4 regions of the Pseudomonas sp. GL-RE-29 genome follow, and region 3 is predicted to be linked to each of the others. Evidence: predicted binding sites of a transcription regulator. Region 3 holds the regulator's gene; each other region holds the start of a gene.

Region 1 (4,208 bases), on a different contig from region 3:
AATGCGTTTCTGCTGACGGTTTGGCGTGAATTGGCCTACAGGAATACGCGCCGGTACGCAGGCGTTGCAGTTTTGGCAATGGGGCCGATACAAGTGGTCGCCACTGCGACGAAAACCCATTTCCGACAGGTCTGCATAGACATGCACATCCATGGGCTGGCTGGGATCAAGGAACAGGGTCGTGGCCTGCTCCTCAGGCAGATAGCTGCAAGAGTGGGGCTGAGTGGCATAGAACTTCAAACGCGCCAACTCGGTCATGATCAACCCTCGGGATAAGCTTTTAATTAGGGGGCGTCTCTAAGTGTAAGCCACGCGCGCAAAAGACGCTCAGCAAACCCAGGTTGCGCCGCTGGGCTGGTCCAGATACTGGGCCAGATAGCCGGCAAATACGCTGCGGGCAATCGCCCGGGCACCCAGGCTGTGCAGATGGTCGGTGGGCATCTGGCAATCGATCAACACGAAACCGGAGTCTTTCAGATGACGCACCAGTGTGGCAAAACCATATTTAGAGGCGTTGTCGGCGCGACTGAACATGGACTCGCCAAAAAACAGCCGCCCCATGGCCAGGCCATACAGTCCGCCGACAAGTTCGCCCTGGTCCCAGACTTCTACCGAATGCGCATGACCGCGCCGGTGCAATTCTATGTAAGCGTCCTGCATGGCTTCGGTGATCCAGGTGCCATCGGCGTAATCCCGCGGCGCAGCACAGGCGCGGATGACCGCAGCGAAATCCTGATCGAAGGTCACTTGATAGCGTTGTTGGCGCAGCAGTTTGTTCAGGCTGCGCGAGACGTGCAATTCGTCGGGAAACAACACGGTGCGCGGGTCCGGCGACCACCAGAGGATTGGCTGGCCTTCCGAGAACCATGGGAAGCAGCCGTGGCGATAGGCGCGGATCAGCCGATCGGCGGACAGGTCACCACCGGCAGCCAGCAGCCCGTTGGGGTCGCGCATGGCTTTTTCCAGCGGCGGGAAAGTCAGGGTATTGCGTTGTAACCAAGTCAGCATGGCGTCCGGGCTTGCAGAAGGGGAGGGCAGTGGCGGGTCGTTGGCCCGCCACTCAGTGTGCCGTCAAACGGCGGGAATGTCGTCGAGGTATTTTTCCGCATCCAGCGCCGCCATGCAGCCAGCCCCGGCTGAAGTGACCGCCTGCCGATAGACATGATCGGCCACGTCACCGGCTGCGAATACGCCTGCGATGGCGGTGGCGGTCGCATCGCCTTCGCTGCCGCCCTTGACCAGCAGGTAGCCGTCACGCATTTCCAGTTGGCCGGTGAAAAGGTCAGTGTTGGGCTTGTGGCCGATGGCAATGAACACCCCAGCAAGGGGTAATTCCTGAGTCGCGCCGGTATGGCTGTCGCGCAGGCGCGCGCCGGTCACGCCGCTGGCGTCGCCCAGCACTTCATCCAGATTCTGGTTCCAGTGCAGGCGAATATTGCCGTTGGCGGCTTTGTCGAAGAGTTTGTCCTGAAGAATCTTCTCCGAGCGCAGCTTGTCGCGACGATGAATCAAGTGGACTTCCTTGGCGATGTTCGACAGGTAAAGCGCCTCTTCGACCGCCGTGTTACCGCCGCCGACCACCGCGACCACCTGATTGCGATAGAAGAAGCCATCGCAGGTCGCGCAGGCTGAAACGCCCTTGCCGGCGAATGTTTCTTCCGACGGCAGCCCCAAATATTGTGCCGAGGCTCCGGTGGCGATGATCAGGGCGTCGCAGGTGTAAGTGCCGCTGTCGCCAATCAGTTCGAATGGGCGCTGTTGCAACTTGGCGGTATGGATGTGGTCGTAAACGATCTCTGTGTCAAAGCGCTCGGCGTGTTTTTGCATGCGTTCCATCAGCACCGGACCGGTGAGGCCCTCGACATCGCCGGGCCAGTTATCGACTTCAACGGTGGTGGTGAGCTGGCCACCTGCCTGTATGCCGGTAATGACAACGGGTTTGAGGTTGGCGCGGGCGGCATAAACGGCTGCGCTGTAACCGGCAGGGCCGGAACCGAGGATGATCAGGCGGGAATGCTTCGCTTCGCTCATAGAAACACCTCATAAGCCTTTGTCACAAAAGAGAATGCGTGCTCAAATTGAGTCGCATGTAATGTGTTTTTGACTATGCTACAGCCAAGGATCTCAGGCATGGCATCGGGCGCACAAACCCGTACAATGCCTGGCTGTAACAGTGTTTGTAACAAAATAAGCATCGCGCTCCGTGTTTATAAAAACCGGGGCGCAGTGTTAAAAGTAGTCCCAGTTACGCCTGTTAACTTTTTTACCTGCCTGGATTGGGCAGTTTTTTATAGTCATTCAACAGATGGACGCGCCATAGGCGCAGGAATAGTAGCGTTTTGAAGAAATCCACCGCAGCACCTAAACCAGCCGTGGTTCCGCTCTGGCGCCAGCATTTGCACTACCGACTCAAGGAAGGTGCGCTGATTGCCATCGGCGCCCTGTGCCTGTTCCTGATGATGGCCTTGCTGACCTATGGCAAGGACGATCCGGGCTGGAGCCACAACAGCAAGATCGACGACGTTCAGAATTTCGGCGGCCCGGCCGGCTCCTACAGCGCCGACATCCTATTCATGGTGCTCGGCTACTTTGCCTACATCTTCCCGCTGCTGCTGGCGATCAAGGCTTACCAGATCTTCCGTCAGCGCCATGAACCGTGGCAGTGGAGCGGTTGGCTGTTTTCCTGGCGCCTGATCGGCCTGGTGTTTTTGGTGCTGTCCGGCGCAGCGCTGGCGCATATCCATTTTCATGCCGCGACCGGTCTGCCGGCCGGTGCTGGTGGCGCACTGGGCGAAAGCCTTGGCGACCTGGCGAAGAATGCCCTGAACATTCAGGGCAGCACGCTGTTGTTCATTGCCCTGTTCCTGTTCGGTCTGACGGTGTTCACCGACCTGTCGTGGTTCAAGGTGATGGACGTCACCGGCAAGATCACCCTCGACCTGTTCGAACTGTTCCAGGGCGCGGCCAATCGCTGGTGGGCAGCCCGTACCGAACGCAAGCAACTGGTCGCGCAATTGCGTGAAGTCGACGATCGCGTGCACGACGTAGTGGCGCCAACCGTTACCGATAAACGTGAACAGGCCAAGGTCAAGGAACGTCTGATCGAGCGCGAGCAAGCGCTGAGCAAGCACATGTCCGAGCGCGAGAAGCAGGTGCCGCCGGTGATTGCGCCGGCTCCACCGAAACCTCCAGCGCCGAGCAAGCGCGTAGAAAAAGAGAAGCAGGCACCGTTGTTCGTCGACAGTGCCGTGGAAGGCACCTTGCCGCCGATCTCGATTCTCGATCCAGCGGAAAAGAAACAACTCAATTACTCGCCTGAATCCCTGGCGGCAGTCGGCCATTTGCTGGAAATCAAGCTCAAGGAATTCGGCGTCGAAGTGACCGTGGATTCGATCCACCCGGGCCCGGTGATTACCCGTTACGAAATCCAGCCGGCAGCCGGGGTCAAGGTCAGCCGCATCTCCAACCTGGCGAAAGACTTGGCGCGCTCCCTGGCCGTGACCAGCGTGCGCGTGGTGGAAGTGATTCCGGGCAAGACCACGGTCGGTATCGAGATTCCCAACGAAGACCGGCAGATCGTGCGCTTCTCCGAGGTGCTGTCGACCCCCGAGTACGACAACTTCAAATCGCCGGTCACCCTGGCCTTGGGTCATGACATCGGCGGCAAACCGGTCATCACTGACCTGGCGAAAATGCCTCACCTGTTGGTGGCCGGTACCACCGGTTCCGGTAAGTCGGTGGGTGTGAACGCGATGATCCTGTCGATCCTGTTCAAGTCCGGCCCGGAAGACGCCAAGCTGATCATGATCGACCCGAAAATGCTTGAGCTGTCGATCTACGAAGGCATTCCGCACCTGCTGTGCCCGGTGGTCACCGACATGAAGGATGCGGCCAACGCCTTGCGTTGGAGCGTTGCCGAGATGGAGCGACGCTACAAGCTGATGGCGAAGATGGGCGTACGAAACCTGTCGGGCTTCAATGCCAAGGTCAAGGAAGCCCAGGACGCCGGCGAGCCATTGAGCGATCCGCTGTACAAACGCGAAAGCATCCACGACGAAGCGCCGCTGCTGCAAAAGTTGCCGACCATCGTCGTGGTCGTGGACGAATTCGCCGACATGATGATGATCGTCGGCAAGAAGGTTGAAGAACTGATCGCCCGTATCGCCCAGAAGGCACGTGCGGCCGGTATCCACTTGATCCTCGCGACC
Region 2 (4,208 bases), on a different contig from region 3:
CGATTTGCAGTGAGTTGCCCTCGGCCATGATCAGGCGTTGCAAGTCCGGTGTGTTCTTCACCACTTCATAAATCCCCACTCGCCCTTTGTAGCCGCCGTTGCAGTGATCGCAACCGACCGGCTCATAGATCGTGAATGTGCCGATGCGTTCCTCGGGGAAGCCTTCCTTGAGCAGCGTCTCGCGGGGAATCTCCAGCGGCACGCGGCAATGACTGCACAACTTGCGCGCCAGACGCTGGGCGATGATCAGGCTGACCGAGGTGGCAATGTTGAAGCCCTGAATGCCCATGTTGTGCAGGCGGGTCAGAGTTTGCGCGGCGCTGTTGGTGTGCAGGGTCGACAGCACCAGGTGACCGGTCTGGGCTGCCTTGATGGCGATTTCGGCGGTTTCGAGGTCGCGTATCTCGCCGACCATGATCACGTCCGGGTCCTGACGCAGAAAGGAGCGCAGTGCCTGGGCGAAATCCATGCCCTGCTTCGGATTGACGTTGACCTGGTTGATGCCTTCCATGTTGATCTCCACCGGGTCTTCGGCGGTGGAGATGTTGATGTCCACGGTGTTGAGAATGTTCAGCCCGGTATAGAGCGATACGGTCTTGCCCGAGCCGGTGGGGCCTGTCACCAGAATCATCCCCTGTGGCTGCCTGAGGGCGGTCATGTACAGGTCTTTCTGATCGGGTTCATAGCCGAGGGCGTCGATGCCGATTTGCGCGCTGGACGGGTCGAGAATCCGCAGTACCACTTTTTCGCCCCACAGGGTTGGCAGGGTGTTGACCCGCAAGTCGATGGATTTGCTCTTGGTCAGGCGCATCTTGATTCGCCCGTCCTGGGGTTTGCGGCGCTCGGAGATGTCGAGACTGGCCATGACTTTCAGGCGTGCGGCGATGCGGTTGGCCAGTTGGATTGGTGGCTTGGCCACTTCACGCAAAATGCCGTCGGTGCGCATCCGCACACGGTAGATCTTCTCGTAGGGCTCGAAATGCAGGTCGGAAGAGCCGCTTCTGATCGCATCAAGCAACATTTTGTGGACGAAGCGCACCACCGGCGCGTCATCGGCATCCTGGCCGACAATGGCGTCCTGGCGCTTGTCGTCGGTTGCTTCGCTATCGAGGCTGTCGAGGTCAACGTCGGCCATGTCTTCCAGGCCGGTGCCAGGGGTGTCGAAGAATCTCTCGATGGCGTCGCTGAGCTTGTCGTCTTCCACCAGGATGGCTTCGGTGGTGAGCCCGGTGCTGAACTGGATGTCGTTGATGGCCTGGTGGTTGGTCGGATCGGAGATCCCCACGAACAGTTTGTTGCCGCGACGCCAGAGGGGCAGGGCGTGGTGCTTGCGCACCAGTTTCTCGCTGACCAGGTCTTTGGGCTGGGTTTCCCTGTCCAGGGTGTTGAGATCCATCAGGGCCATGCCGAAGTGTTCCGAAGCAATCTCGGCGACTTGGCGGCTTTTCACCAGTTTGTTCTGCACCAGGTAACTGACCAGGGACAGGTGATTGCGTTGAGCTTGCTGATACGCCTGTTGCGCGCTTTTGTCAGTGAGCAGCTCGGCCAGGACCAATTGCTTGGCCAGACCGCTGAGGGCGATGTCATTCATTGAGATACCGGACGCAGACAATTCATGACTTATAGCCTAGTCAACGGGCGTAACCAAACCAGGGGCGGTGAGGTGACAAAAACTGTCAGATAGTGCGGATCCTGGGGGTAGGAAAGGGCGCTGCCGCCAACGCGCTCCCAGTGAACAAGCCTCGTGGACCTTGGCATGGGCTGTGCTGATACAGATCCAGATCATGAGATTTCGACTCATGCACGGAGGCTGTCTATGAACAATCAAAAAGGTTTTACCCTGATCGAGCTGTTGATCGTGGTGGCGATCATCGGGATTCTGGCAACGTTTGCGATCCCGGCTTATTCGAAGTATCAGGCGCGGGCCAAAGTGACGGCGGGTCTGGCGGAGATTTCGGCATTGAAGGTGCCGTTTGAAGACGTGCTGAATCAAGGGACCGATCCAGATCTGACCAAAATTGGCGGTACAGCAACGACTTCCAACTGCACCACGACGGCTTCGGGCAAGGCGGCTGACGGCACGGGTACGATCGCTTGCACGATTCTCAATGCTCCGGGGCCGGTGTTGAACAAAACCATTACCCTGACGCGCACATTGGCTGGCTGGACATGCGCCACCGGCGTCGATCAGGACTACGCGCCTAAAGGCTGTGCAGGTGTTGTTCCGAAGGTCTGATCCAGCGTTTTGTAGCCAAATACCCCGCCTTGCGCGGGGTATTTTTTATTCAGCGGATGAAAATCCGATGTAAATGAGAAAGTTTCGATAATTCATGGCCTTAGGCCTTGCTCAAAACCGGCAACTTGCATGTAGAGAATGTCGAAGTCTTGCATTTTGCATGATTCCGAAAATTGAGTGATTTTATAACCTATTGATTTATAACGATTTGTTGAGTGTTTCAAAGTTGGCACAGCGTTCGCAATATCTCTGGTAACCCTGCTGACAATCAACCCAGCAGACTTTCCAGAAAAACAGGAGTTACTCGTATGAAGAAGTTCGCTATCGCTGCCGCTACTGCTACCGCGCTGACCCTGACCATGGCCAACGTTGCATTTGCCCAGACTCAGGCCACACAAGCTCCATTGATGGTGGCCACCGGTGAAGTCACCAAAGCCGAAGAAGCCACTTCCGATACCTGGATCACGACCAAAGTCAAAACCGACCTGGTAACCGAAAAAGGCATTCCTGGCACTGACATCAAGGTTGAAACCAACAAAGGTGTGGTTTCCCTGTCCTCCACTGTTGCAGTGACTGAGAGTCAGAAAGCTACTGCCGTGGCGATCACCAAGAAAATCAAAGGCGTTAAAGCGGTCTCCGCTGACGGCCTGAAAGCCGAGTAAGGCAAGACTTCTCGCCTGAACCGGGAGAAGGCGCGGTAGACGGGCCGAGTCATACGTCTGCCGCATCTGAGGAGTTCATGCGAACGGCCATAGGGATGTGGCCATTACAGGCCCCGGCATTCGTGTCGGGGCCTGTTCTATTGTGGACTGCACAAAACAAGTGTGGGAGTGAGCCTGCTCGCGATAGCGATGTATCAGCCAACATCTACGTTGACTGATACACCGCTATCGCGAGCAGGCTCACTCCCACATGGTTATGTGTTGTATTCAACTGCCGCGTCTATTGTTGATCTGTACCAATCGGTACCCATCACTCGGCGTCCAGGTGCATCGGCGTAATGACCTTGCCGTCCTTCTCCGCCTCACCCAACTGGGCATCGATGAAGTACACACGGTCATCGGCCAGTTGACCCTTGTCGACCAGATAGTCCTTGATGCTGCTGGCGCGTTCCTGACCCAACTCCCGCAACAGCACCTCACTGGAGCTCCAGAACTGAATCACGTCAGCACGCATTTTCGCGGTGCGTTCTTCTTTGCCCAGGTCTTTCCATTCGGCCGGCGGTTGGGTTTTCAGGCGTGTGCGGTAGATCCCTTCCAGCAGCGGACCTTTCTCGCTGTCGGGCACTTCCAGCAGATTCGCTTTCGCCGGCACCTTATCGCCGCGACGCTGGAGCATTTTGTAGTAGTTGTACTGGTATTCACGCTCCAGTCGTTGTTCGGCAATCAACGGGCCGTCACTGCTCTTGGCGGCGGTGCCTTCGATTTCCAGGCGCAGGGCCGGGCGTTCCTTGAGCGCCTGGGACAGCTTGACCAGCGCGGTTTCGGCGTCCTTGCTCAGGTCGCTTGAGCCTGGTGCGAAGGACACGGTGCCCAAGTCTTCCGAACCACCGCCGGTGACCAGGCCGCCAATCAGTTTGAACGGCGCTGCGGCAGCCTTGACGATCAGGTTGCGCAGGGTCTGCCAGACAATCGGCATCACACTGAACTGCGGGTTATTCAAGTCGCCCGTCACCGGCAGTTCGATGGAAATCTTGCCGTCGACGTCCTTAAGCAAGGCAATCGCCAGTTTCAGCGGCAGACTCACGGCGTCCGGGCTGTCGACTTTTTCACCGAGTTGCAGTTGTTCGACCACCACTTTGTTTTCGGCCTGGAGCTGGCCCTTGGTGATCTTGTAATGCAGGTCGAGATTGAGCCGGCCCTTGCGGATGCGGTAGCCGGCGAATTTGCCGGAGTAGGGCGTCAGCGTGGTCAGTTCCACGCGTTTGAAACTGGTGGCGATGTCGAGGCTGGCCATCGGGTCGAACGGGTTG
Region 3 (4,208 bases):
CAGGCAGCGCACGTCGAACACCAGATCGGCATCCACTGGCATGCCACGCTTGAACCCGAAAGACTCCACCAGGAACGCAGTTCCCGGCTCCGGCTGATTCAGCAGGCGCAGCTTGATGGTATCGCGCAGCTGATACAGGTTCAGGTTGGTGGTGTTTATCTTGAGATCGGCGAGGTCCGCAATCGGTCCGAGCAGAGTGCTCTCGACGCTGATTGCTTCGGCGAGCGATCGGTTGGCGTTGCTCAATGGGTGACGTCGACGGGTTTCCGAGAATCGCTTGAGTAGCGTTTCGTCGTCGGCATCCAGGTACAAGACATCGCACTGGATGTGCCGGCTGCGGACTTCTTCCAGCAGGTCAGGAAAACGAGTCAGATGGCTCGGCAAGTTACGCGCGTCGATGGACACGGCAACCAGTGGCTGAGACAACTCGGTGTGAATCAGTGCGCGCTCGGCCAATTCCGGCAGCAACCCGGCAGGCAGGTTGTCGATGCAGTAGTAGCCATTGTCCTCGAGTACATCGAGGGCGGTACTTTTACCCGAGCCGGAACGGCCACTGACGATGATCAAGCGCATGATTAGTGCCCGTTTTGCTCGTCCAGGACAACCTGATACAAGGCTTCATTGCTCGGAGCGCTGCGCAGTTTTTCGCGCACTTCCTTGCGGTCGAGCATGCTGGCGATCTGGCGCAACAGCTCCAGGTGCGCATCGGTAGCGGCTTGGGGGACCAGCAGAACGAACAGCAGGTCAACCGGCGCGCCGTCGATGGCGTCGAAATCGATTGGGGCGTCCAGGTGCATCAAGGCACTGATGGGTGAATCACAGCCCTTGAGGCGGCAGTGAGGAATGGCGATGCCGTTACCAAAACCGGTGGATCCGAGTTTTTCACGGGCAATCAAAGCCTCGAAGACATCTTGCATCTCCAGATCCGGCACTTCGCGATGGATGAGGTTGGCAATTTGCTCGAGGGCTTTCTTTTTACTGCCGCCCGGCACGTTCACCAGGGAACGGCCGGGGGTCAGGATGCTTTCAAGTCGGATCATGGGTTGGGAGTGTTAACGACCGGTAGCGCCCTGGAGGAGGCTCTGGGTCTTTTCCTTATGCTTTTTGAGTTGTTTATCAAGCTTGTCGGTGAGTGCGTCGATCGCCGCGTACATGTCGGTATGCTCCGCGTTGGCGACCACTTCATTCCCGGGAATATGCAGCGTGGCTTCGATTTTCTGCTTCAGCTTTTCGACCGTCATCGTGACCTGCACGTTGGTGATCTTGTCGAAATGCCTCTCTAATCGTTCGAGTTTTTCGCCGATGTAGGTGCGAAGAGGTTCGGTCACTTCCAGTTGGTGTCCACTGATGTTGACTTGCATACAGCTTCTCCTTCGTTGCCAGTGCATAAAGCGGCAGATCAGATGATCTGCCACTGGAACGCTGTGGCGTGGCTCTACATCAACCGCTTGCGTTCGCTCGAAGGCGCGATCCCGAGGGATTCGCGGTACTTGGCGACGGTGCGGCGAGCCACCTGAATGCCTTGTGCCTCCAGTAAACCAGCGATCTTGCTGTCACTCAACGGCTTTTTCTGATTTTCCGCGGCAACCAGTTTTTTGATGATCGCGCGGATCGCCGTGGACGAGCATTCGCCGCCTTCGGAGGTGCTGACGTGGCTGGAAAAAAAGTATTTCAGTTCATATATGCCCCGCGGGGTATGCATGAATTTCTGCGTAGTCACCCGCGAGATAGTCGACTCGTGCATGCCGACCGCTTCGGCGATGTCATGCAGGACCAACGGTTTCATCGCTTCGTCGCCGTACTCCAGGAAGCCGCGCTGATGCTCGACGATCTGGGTGGCCACTTTCATCAGGGTTTCGTTGCGGCTTTGCAGGCTCTTGATGAACCAGCGGGCTTCTTGCAGCTGATTGCGCATGAAGGTGTTATCGGCGCTGGTATCGGCACGACGGACGAACCCGGCGTACTGAGCGTTGACCCGTAAACGTGGCACCGATTCCTGGTTGAGCTCCACCAGCCAGCGTTCGTTGTCCTTGCGCACGATCACGTCGGGAACGACGTACTCGGCTTCGGTGGACTCGATTTGCGATCCAGGGCGCGGGTTGAGGCTCTGGACCAGTTCGATGACCTGGCGCAGTTCATCTTCCTTAAGCTTCATGCGGCGCATCAGCTGGCTGTAGTCGCGACTGCCGAGCAAGTCGATGTAATCGGTGACCAGGCGCTTGGCTTCAGCCAGCCAAGGGGTCTTGGCGGGCAACTGGCGCAATTGCAGCAACAGGCATTCGCCCAGGTTGCGAGCGCCGATGCCGGCCGGTTCGAATTGCTGGATGCGGTGCAGGACGGCCTCGATTTCGTCGAGCTCGATGTCCAGTTCCGGATCGAAGGCTTCGAGGATTTCCTCGAGCGTCTCGTCCAGGTAGCCCTGATTGTTGATGCAATCGATCAGCGTCACGGCGATCAGGCGATCGGTGTCGGACATCGGCGCCAGGTTCAGTTGCCAGAGCAGGTGGCTTTGTAGGCTCTCCCCGGCGGATGTACGGGTGGTGAAATCCCACTCGTCGTCATCGTTGCTCGGCAGGCTGCTGGCGCTGGTCTGGTAGACGTCTTCCCAGGCAGTATCGACGGGCAGCTCATTGGGTATGCGCTCGTTCCAGTCGCCTTCCTCGAGGTTATCCACCGTCGGGGCGCTTTCCTGGTAGGAGGGTTCCTGAATGTCGCTGTTGGGCTTCTGTTCGGCGTTGTCGGCCAAGGGGTCGGTGTTGTCGAAGTCGTCGCCTTCTTCCTGGCGTTCGAGCATCGGATTGGACTCCAGGGCCTCCTGGATTTCCTGTTGCAGGTCCAGGGTCGACAATTGGAGCAGGCGGATGGCCTGTTGCAGCTGCGGTGTCATCGTCAGCTGCTGGCCCATTCTCAAGACTAGCGATGGTTTCATGGCAGGGGCTTAACACCTTATTCGCCGGCGCACATGCGCCATCCACTACAGGGCGCCGGAGCGCCAAACATAAGCAAATTATATGCCCGAAACTGCAGCGTTTGCCTAGAGCGCTGTAACAATAAAAAAATGTTGATTTTTTATCGCAACAAGCGCTTTCGCGACCTGCCAGACACCTCAGCGCTTACAGGCGGAACTCATGGCCCAAGTACACTTCTTTAACCAGGTCGTTGGCCAGGATGGTTTCTGAGTCGCCTTCGGCGATCAGTTGACCATCGTTGACGATGTAGGCGGTTTCGCAGATATCCAGGGTTTCACGGACGTTGTGGTCGGTGATCAGCACGCCAATGCCCTTGGCCTTGAGGTGGTAGATGATCTGCTTGATGTCGCCTACCGAAATCGGGTCCACGCCGGCGAAAGGTTCATCGAGGAGGATGAATTTCGGGTTGGTGGCCAGCGCCCGGGCGATTTCCACGCGGCGGCGTTCACCACCGGACAGGCTCATGCCAAGGTTGTCGCGAATGTGGCTGATGTGGAATTCCTGCAGCAGGCTTTCCAGCTCCTGGCGACGACCGGCCTTGTCGAGTTCCTTGCGGGTCTCGAGGATTGCCATGATGTTGTCCGCTACTGAAAGCTTGCGGAAGATCGACGCTTCTTGCGGCAGATAGCCGATCCCGGCCTTTGCGCGGCCATGCATCGGCTGGTGGCTGACGTCCAGGTCGTCGATCAGGACGCGGCCCTGATCGGCCTGTACCAGGCCGACGATCATGTAGAAACAAGTAGTCTTGCCGGCGCCGTTGGGGCCAAGCAGGCCGACGATCTGACCGCTGTCGATGGACAGGCTGACGTCACGCACGACCTGACGGCTCTTGTAGCTCTTGGCCAGATGCTGAGCTTTCAGAGTTGCCATTACTGGGCCTTTTGCTCGTCGGTTTTCTTTTTCGGCTGGATCACCATGTCGATGCGCGGACGCGACTCGGTCACCTTGCTGCCGGTAGCGCGACCGGCGCTGGCGAGCTTTTTCTCGGTGTCGTAGACGATTTTCTCGCCCTGGGTGACGTTGTTGTCCTTGTCGATCACTTTGGCGCGATCGATCAGCACGACGCGATTTTGCGAGGCGTGATACTGGATGGTGACGCCGTAGCCTTGGACCGGCTTGGTGTCGCCTGCCGTTTGCAACTGCTCGAAGTAAGCCAGGTTGCCCACCGAGGTCACCACGTCGATATCGCCGTTCGGGGTGCGGGTCATGGTCACCTTGTTGCCGGTAACCTTCATCGAG
Region 4 (4,208 bases), on a different contig from region 3:
GTGCCATCGCTGACCGCTTCGGCCTGGTCGCCGGCCATTTCGTAGCGGGCGTCGAGCAGGCGCAAGGTGTTGTCCGCCCTTTCGATGAACGTCCCCAGACGGATGAAGCGGAACGCGTCATTACGCATGATCGTGCCGTAGGACGCGCCACGGAACAGGTGGGAACGTTCCTTGATCCACTCGCAGAAACGGCTCATGCCGTAACGGCTGAGGCCTTGCTCGGCAATCCCGCGAATTTCCAGCCAGGTTGCGTTGATGTTTTCCCACATGTCAGCGGTAATTCGCCCACGCACCGCATGGGCACTGGCCCGCGCCGCGCCGAGACAACTGTAGATACTGGCCGGGTTGGCTGCGTCCAGCGCAAAAAAATGCAGCAGCCGTTCGGCATGCAACTCGCCGTGACGTTCGAGGTAATCGTCCAGGGTACCGGTGATCAACAACGGCATGGCCAGTTCGTGCAGGCCATCACCGCGACCATCCTGTGGCATCAGCGACAGCGAATAACTGATGTCGAGCATCCGTGCGAGGTTTTCCGCTCGCTCCAGGTAACGCGACATCCAATACAAATCCGAGGCAGTTCTACTTAACATGGCAGGCTTCCTTCAATCCTCGACCACCCAGGTGTCCTTGGTTCCGCCGCCCTGTGAGGAATTCACTACCAGGGAGCCTTCGCGCAGGGCGACACGGGTCAAACCGCCGGGCACAACCCGGGTTTCGCGGCCAGACAATACAAACGGACGCAGGTCGATATGGCGCGGCGCGATGCCGTTTTCGACAAAGGTCGGACAGGTCGATAGCGACAACGTCGGTTGCGCAATGTAGGCATGGGGCTTGGCGATGATCCGCGCGCGAAAAGCTTCGATTTCCGCTGCCGTCGCCGCCGGCCCCACCAGCATTCCGTAACCGCCGGAGCCTTGGGTTTCCTTGACTACCAGTTCTGGAAGATTGGCCAGTACGTGGGAAAGTTCAGAGGGATTACGACACTGCCATGTAGGCACGTTCTTGAGGATCGGCTCTTCATCCAGATAGAAGCGAATCATGTCCGTGACGAACGGATACACCGACTTGTCGTCCGCCACCCCGGTGCCGATGGCATTCGCCAACACGACATTGCCGGAGCGGTAAGACGAGAGCAGCCCTGGCACGCCGAGCATCGAATCCGGGTTGAACGCCAGCGGGTCGAGGAACGCATCGTCGAGGCGGCGGTAAATCACATCCACCGCTTTCGGCCCATCGGTCGTGCGCATGAACACCTTGTCATCCCGCACGAACAGGTCCGCGCCTTCCACCAACTCCACGCCCATTTCCCGCGCCAAAAACGCATGTTCGAAGAACGCACTGTTGAAGCGCCCCGGCGTCAGCACCACCACGCTCGGGTTATCGATCGGGCTGGAGCTTTTCAGGGTGTCGAGCAGCAGGTTCGGATAGTGGTCGATCGGCGCGATACGCTGCGCCGCGAACAACTCCGGGAACAACCGCATCATCATCTTGCGGTCTTCGAGCATGTAGCTCACGCCACTCGGTGTACGAAGATTGTCTTCGAGCACGTAGTAGGTGCCGTCGCCATCGCGCACCAGATCGACGCCAGAGATGTGCGAATAAATATCCCGGTGCAAACCCAGACCCTGCATCGCCAACTGGTACTGCTCGTTGGCCAGCACTTGCTCGGCCGGAATGATGCCGGCCTTGATGATGCGTTGTTCGTGATAGAGGTCGGCGAGGAACATGTTCAACGCCTTGACCCGCTGGATGCAGCCACGCTCGACCACTCGCCATTCGCTGGCGGGGATGCTGCGCGGGATAGTGTCGAAGGGAATCAGGCGCTCTGTCCCCTGCTCATCACCGTAGAGCGTGAACGTAATCCCGGCGCGATGAAATAACAGATCGGCCTCGCGTCGCCGTTGTGCCAAAAGCTCGTCAGGCGTTTCGGCCAGCCAACGGGCAAACTCCCGATAATGCGGGCGGACCTGGCCGCCGGCATCGTACATCTCATCAAAATAGGTGCGGATCATGCCGTACTCCTTGTCACCCGGACATCTAGGCATCGCAAGGCCCGTGCCATCGGCAGAAACGCTTTGATATCAATCAGTTGGATAAGCCGTGCGCAATCACCGCACCAATCCTGTGCAGTAAATGCCCCAACCTGATCGCCCCCGCTTCATTGCAAGGCGAAGTCGTCGCCTATCACCAGCATAGCCAGAGTTGATTTCACTGCCCGGCAGTCGGTGCGGATAATCCGTTTATCCACTGAATCAGTGATCTTTCTTCCCTTTTAGCCGCCTGTTTTGGGCGGTTTTTTTTGCCCACTGGAAATGTTGTGAAATAAAGCAGGATCAAGAAATCGCAGGCAAAAAAAATCCCCGAACCAGTCGGGGATTTTTTATGTTCGATCAATCAGCCCGAGGGCGGATCAATCTTCGCGATAGCGACGCAGCTTCAACTGCTTACCGGCAACGCGAGTGTCCTTCAGCTTGGTCAGCAACTTCTCCAGACCATCTTCCGGCAGCTCGACGAGGCTGAAGCTGTCACGCACCTGAATGCGACCGATCGCTTCACGCGCCAGACCACCTTCGTTGAGGATGGCGCCCAGCAGGTTCTTGGCAGCGATGCCATCACGCGCACCCAGCGCGGTACGGCAACGAGCACGGCCTTCGCCCAGTGGCATTGGTGCGCGACGCTCGCGGTCACCACGCTCTGGACGATCACCGGAACGCTCTGGACGATCGCCACGCGGTGCGTTGTTCGGCACCAGTGGACGTTCTTTCTCGATAGCGGCCAGGTTCAGCGCTTGACCGTTGGTAGCCTTGCGCAGCAGGGCTGCGGCCAGGGCACGCGGGCTGCAACCGATGTCGGCGGTCAGGCGATCGAGCAGATCACCGTGGGTCGATTCAGCTTCAGCCACCAGCGGCGACAGGCTGTTGGTCAGTTTCTTGATGCGCGCATCCAGAACGGCTTGAGCGTCCGGCAGGCGAACTTCAGCAACCTTCTGACCGGTTACACGCTCGATCACTTGCAGCATGCGGCGCTCACGTGGAGTCACCAGCAGCAGTGCACGACCTTCGCGACCGGCACGGCCGGTACGGCCGATACGGTGAACGTAGGATTCCGGATCGTACGGCATGTCAACGTTGAATACGTGAGTGATGCGCGGAACGTCCAGGCCACGAGCCGCAACGTCGGTCGCCACAACGATGTCCAGACGGCCATCCTTGAGGGAGTCGATCACGCGCTCACGTTGGTTCTGGGCAATGTCACCGTTCAGCGCAGCGGCTTTGTAGCCTTTGGCTTCCAGGGCGCTGGCCAAATCCAGAGTCGCTTGCTTGGTACGCACGAACATGATCAGCGCGTCGAAATCTTCCACTTCCAGCAAGCTGAGAACGGCAGAAGTCTTCTGGTCAGCGTGAACCAACAGGTGAGCCTGTTCGATCGCGGTAACGGTCTGGGTCTTGGTCTGGATCTTCACGTGTTGCGGATCGCGCAGGTGGCGTTCGGCAATGGCACGGATCGATTGCGGCAAGGTGGCCGAGAACAATACGGTCTGACGGGTAGCTGGCAGAGCCTTGAAGATAACTTCCAGGTCGTCCATGAAGCCCAGCTTGAGCATTTCGTCGGCTTCGTCGAGAACCAGGTGGTTCACGGTCGCCAGTACTTTTTCGTCACGACGCAGGTGGTCGCACAGACGGCCCGGAGTGGCGACAACGATCTGTGCGCCATTACGGATTGCTTTCAGTTGTGGGCCCATCGGCGCGCCGCCGTAGACAGCCACAACAGTTACGCCTGGCATTTGCTTGGCGTAGGTTTCGAAAGCGGTTGCAACTTGTAGCGCCAACTCACGAGTTGGGGCCAGGATCAGGGCTTGCGGCTCGCGCTTTGCAGGATCGATGCGATGCAGGATCGGCAGGGCGAACGCAGCGGTTTTACCCGTACCGGTTTGCGCCTGACCAATCATGTCGTGACCGGCCATGATGATCGGGATCGATTGCTGCTGAATAGCCGATGGCTCTTCGTAGCCAGTCGCGGTGACGGCTGCAAGAATATTCGGATTAAGATTAAAAGCGGCGAAGCCGCCGGTTTCCTGGGTCATGGGTCTGCCTCTAAGTGCATCCGCAAAGACCCATGCTCCAAAGCTGCGCGTGCCGTGTTGAGACTCAAGAGTCGCCCTGGCAGCTTTGTCGGCGGGGATTTGCGAAAACGAATGAATGAAAAGA

What was found. The regulator sigma-54, encoded in region 3, starts transcription at its own class of promoters, with help from an activator protein. The targets are predictions, from matches to a motif close to ANTGGCATNNANNTTGCTNT.
Region 1: the regulator sigma-54 is predicted to act here: its motif matches at 2,082-2,101, upstream of KGB21_RS22140 (DNA translocase FtsK).
Region 2: the regulator sigma-54 is predicted to act here: its motif matches at 1,751-1,770, upstream of KGB21_RS17580 (pilin).
Region 4: the regulator sigma-54 is predicted to act here: its motif matches at 2,044-2,063, upstream of KGB21_RS15365 (circularly permuted type 2 ATP-grasp protein).

Annotation. Positions count from the first base shown of each region.
Region 1 covers NZ_JAGYGD010000030.1:60,797-65,004, forward strand. The annotation lists gene KGB21_RS22125 (arginyltransferase) at 1-258, opposite strand, end outside; gene aat (leucyl/phenylalanyl-tRNA--protein transferase) at 328-1,008, opposite strand; gene trxB (thioredoxin-disulfide reductase) at 1,072-2,031, opposite strand; gene KGB21_RS22140 (DNA translocase FtsK) at 2,340-4,208, shown strand, end outside.
Region 2 covers NZ_JAGYGD010000020.1:64,678-68,885, reverse strand. The annotation lists gene pilB (type IV-A pilus assembly ATPase PilB) at 1-1,591, opposite strand, end outside; gene KGB21_RS17580 (pilin) at 1,817-2,236, shown strand; gene KGB21_RS17575 (BON domain-containing protein) at 2,545-2,898, shown strand; gene KGB21_RS17570 (DUF748 domain-containing protein) at 3,209-4,208, opposite strand, start outside.
Region 3 covers NZ_JAGYGD010000012.1:141,403-145,610, reverse strand. The annotation lists gene rapZ (RNase adapter RapZ) at 1-573, opposite strand, end outside; gene ptsN (PTS IIA-like nitrogen regulatory protein PtsN) at 576-1,040, opposite strand; gene hpf (ribosome hibernation-promoting factor, HPF/YfiA family) at 1,053-1,361, opposite strand; gene KGB21_RS12635 (RNA polymerase factor sigma-54) at 1,436-2,929, opposite strand; gene lptB (LPS export ABC transporter ATP-binding protein) at 3,114-3,839, opposite strand; gene lptA (lipopolysaccharide transport periplasmic protein LptA) at 3,839-4,208, opposite strand, start outside.
Region 4 covers NZ_JAGYGD010000016.1:126,941-131,148, reverse strand. The annotation lists gene KGB21_RS15370 (alpha-E domain-containing protein) at 1-590, opposite strand, end outside; gene KGB21_RS15365 (circularly permuted type 2 ATP-grasp protein) at 603-2,012, opposite strand; gene KGB21_RS15360 (DEAD/DEAH box helicase) at 2,411-4,084, opposite strand.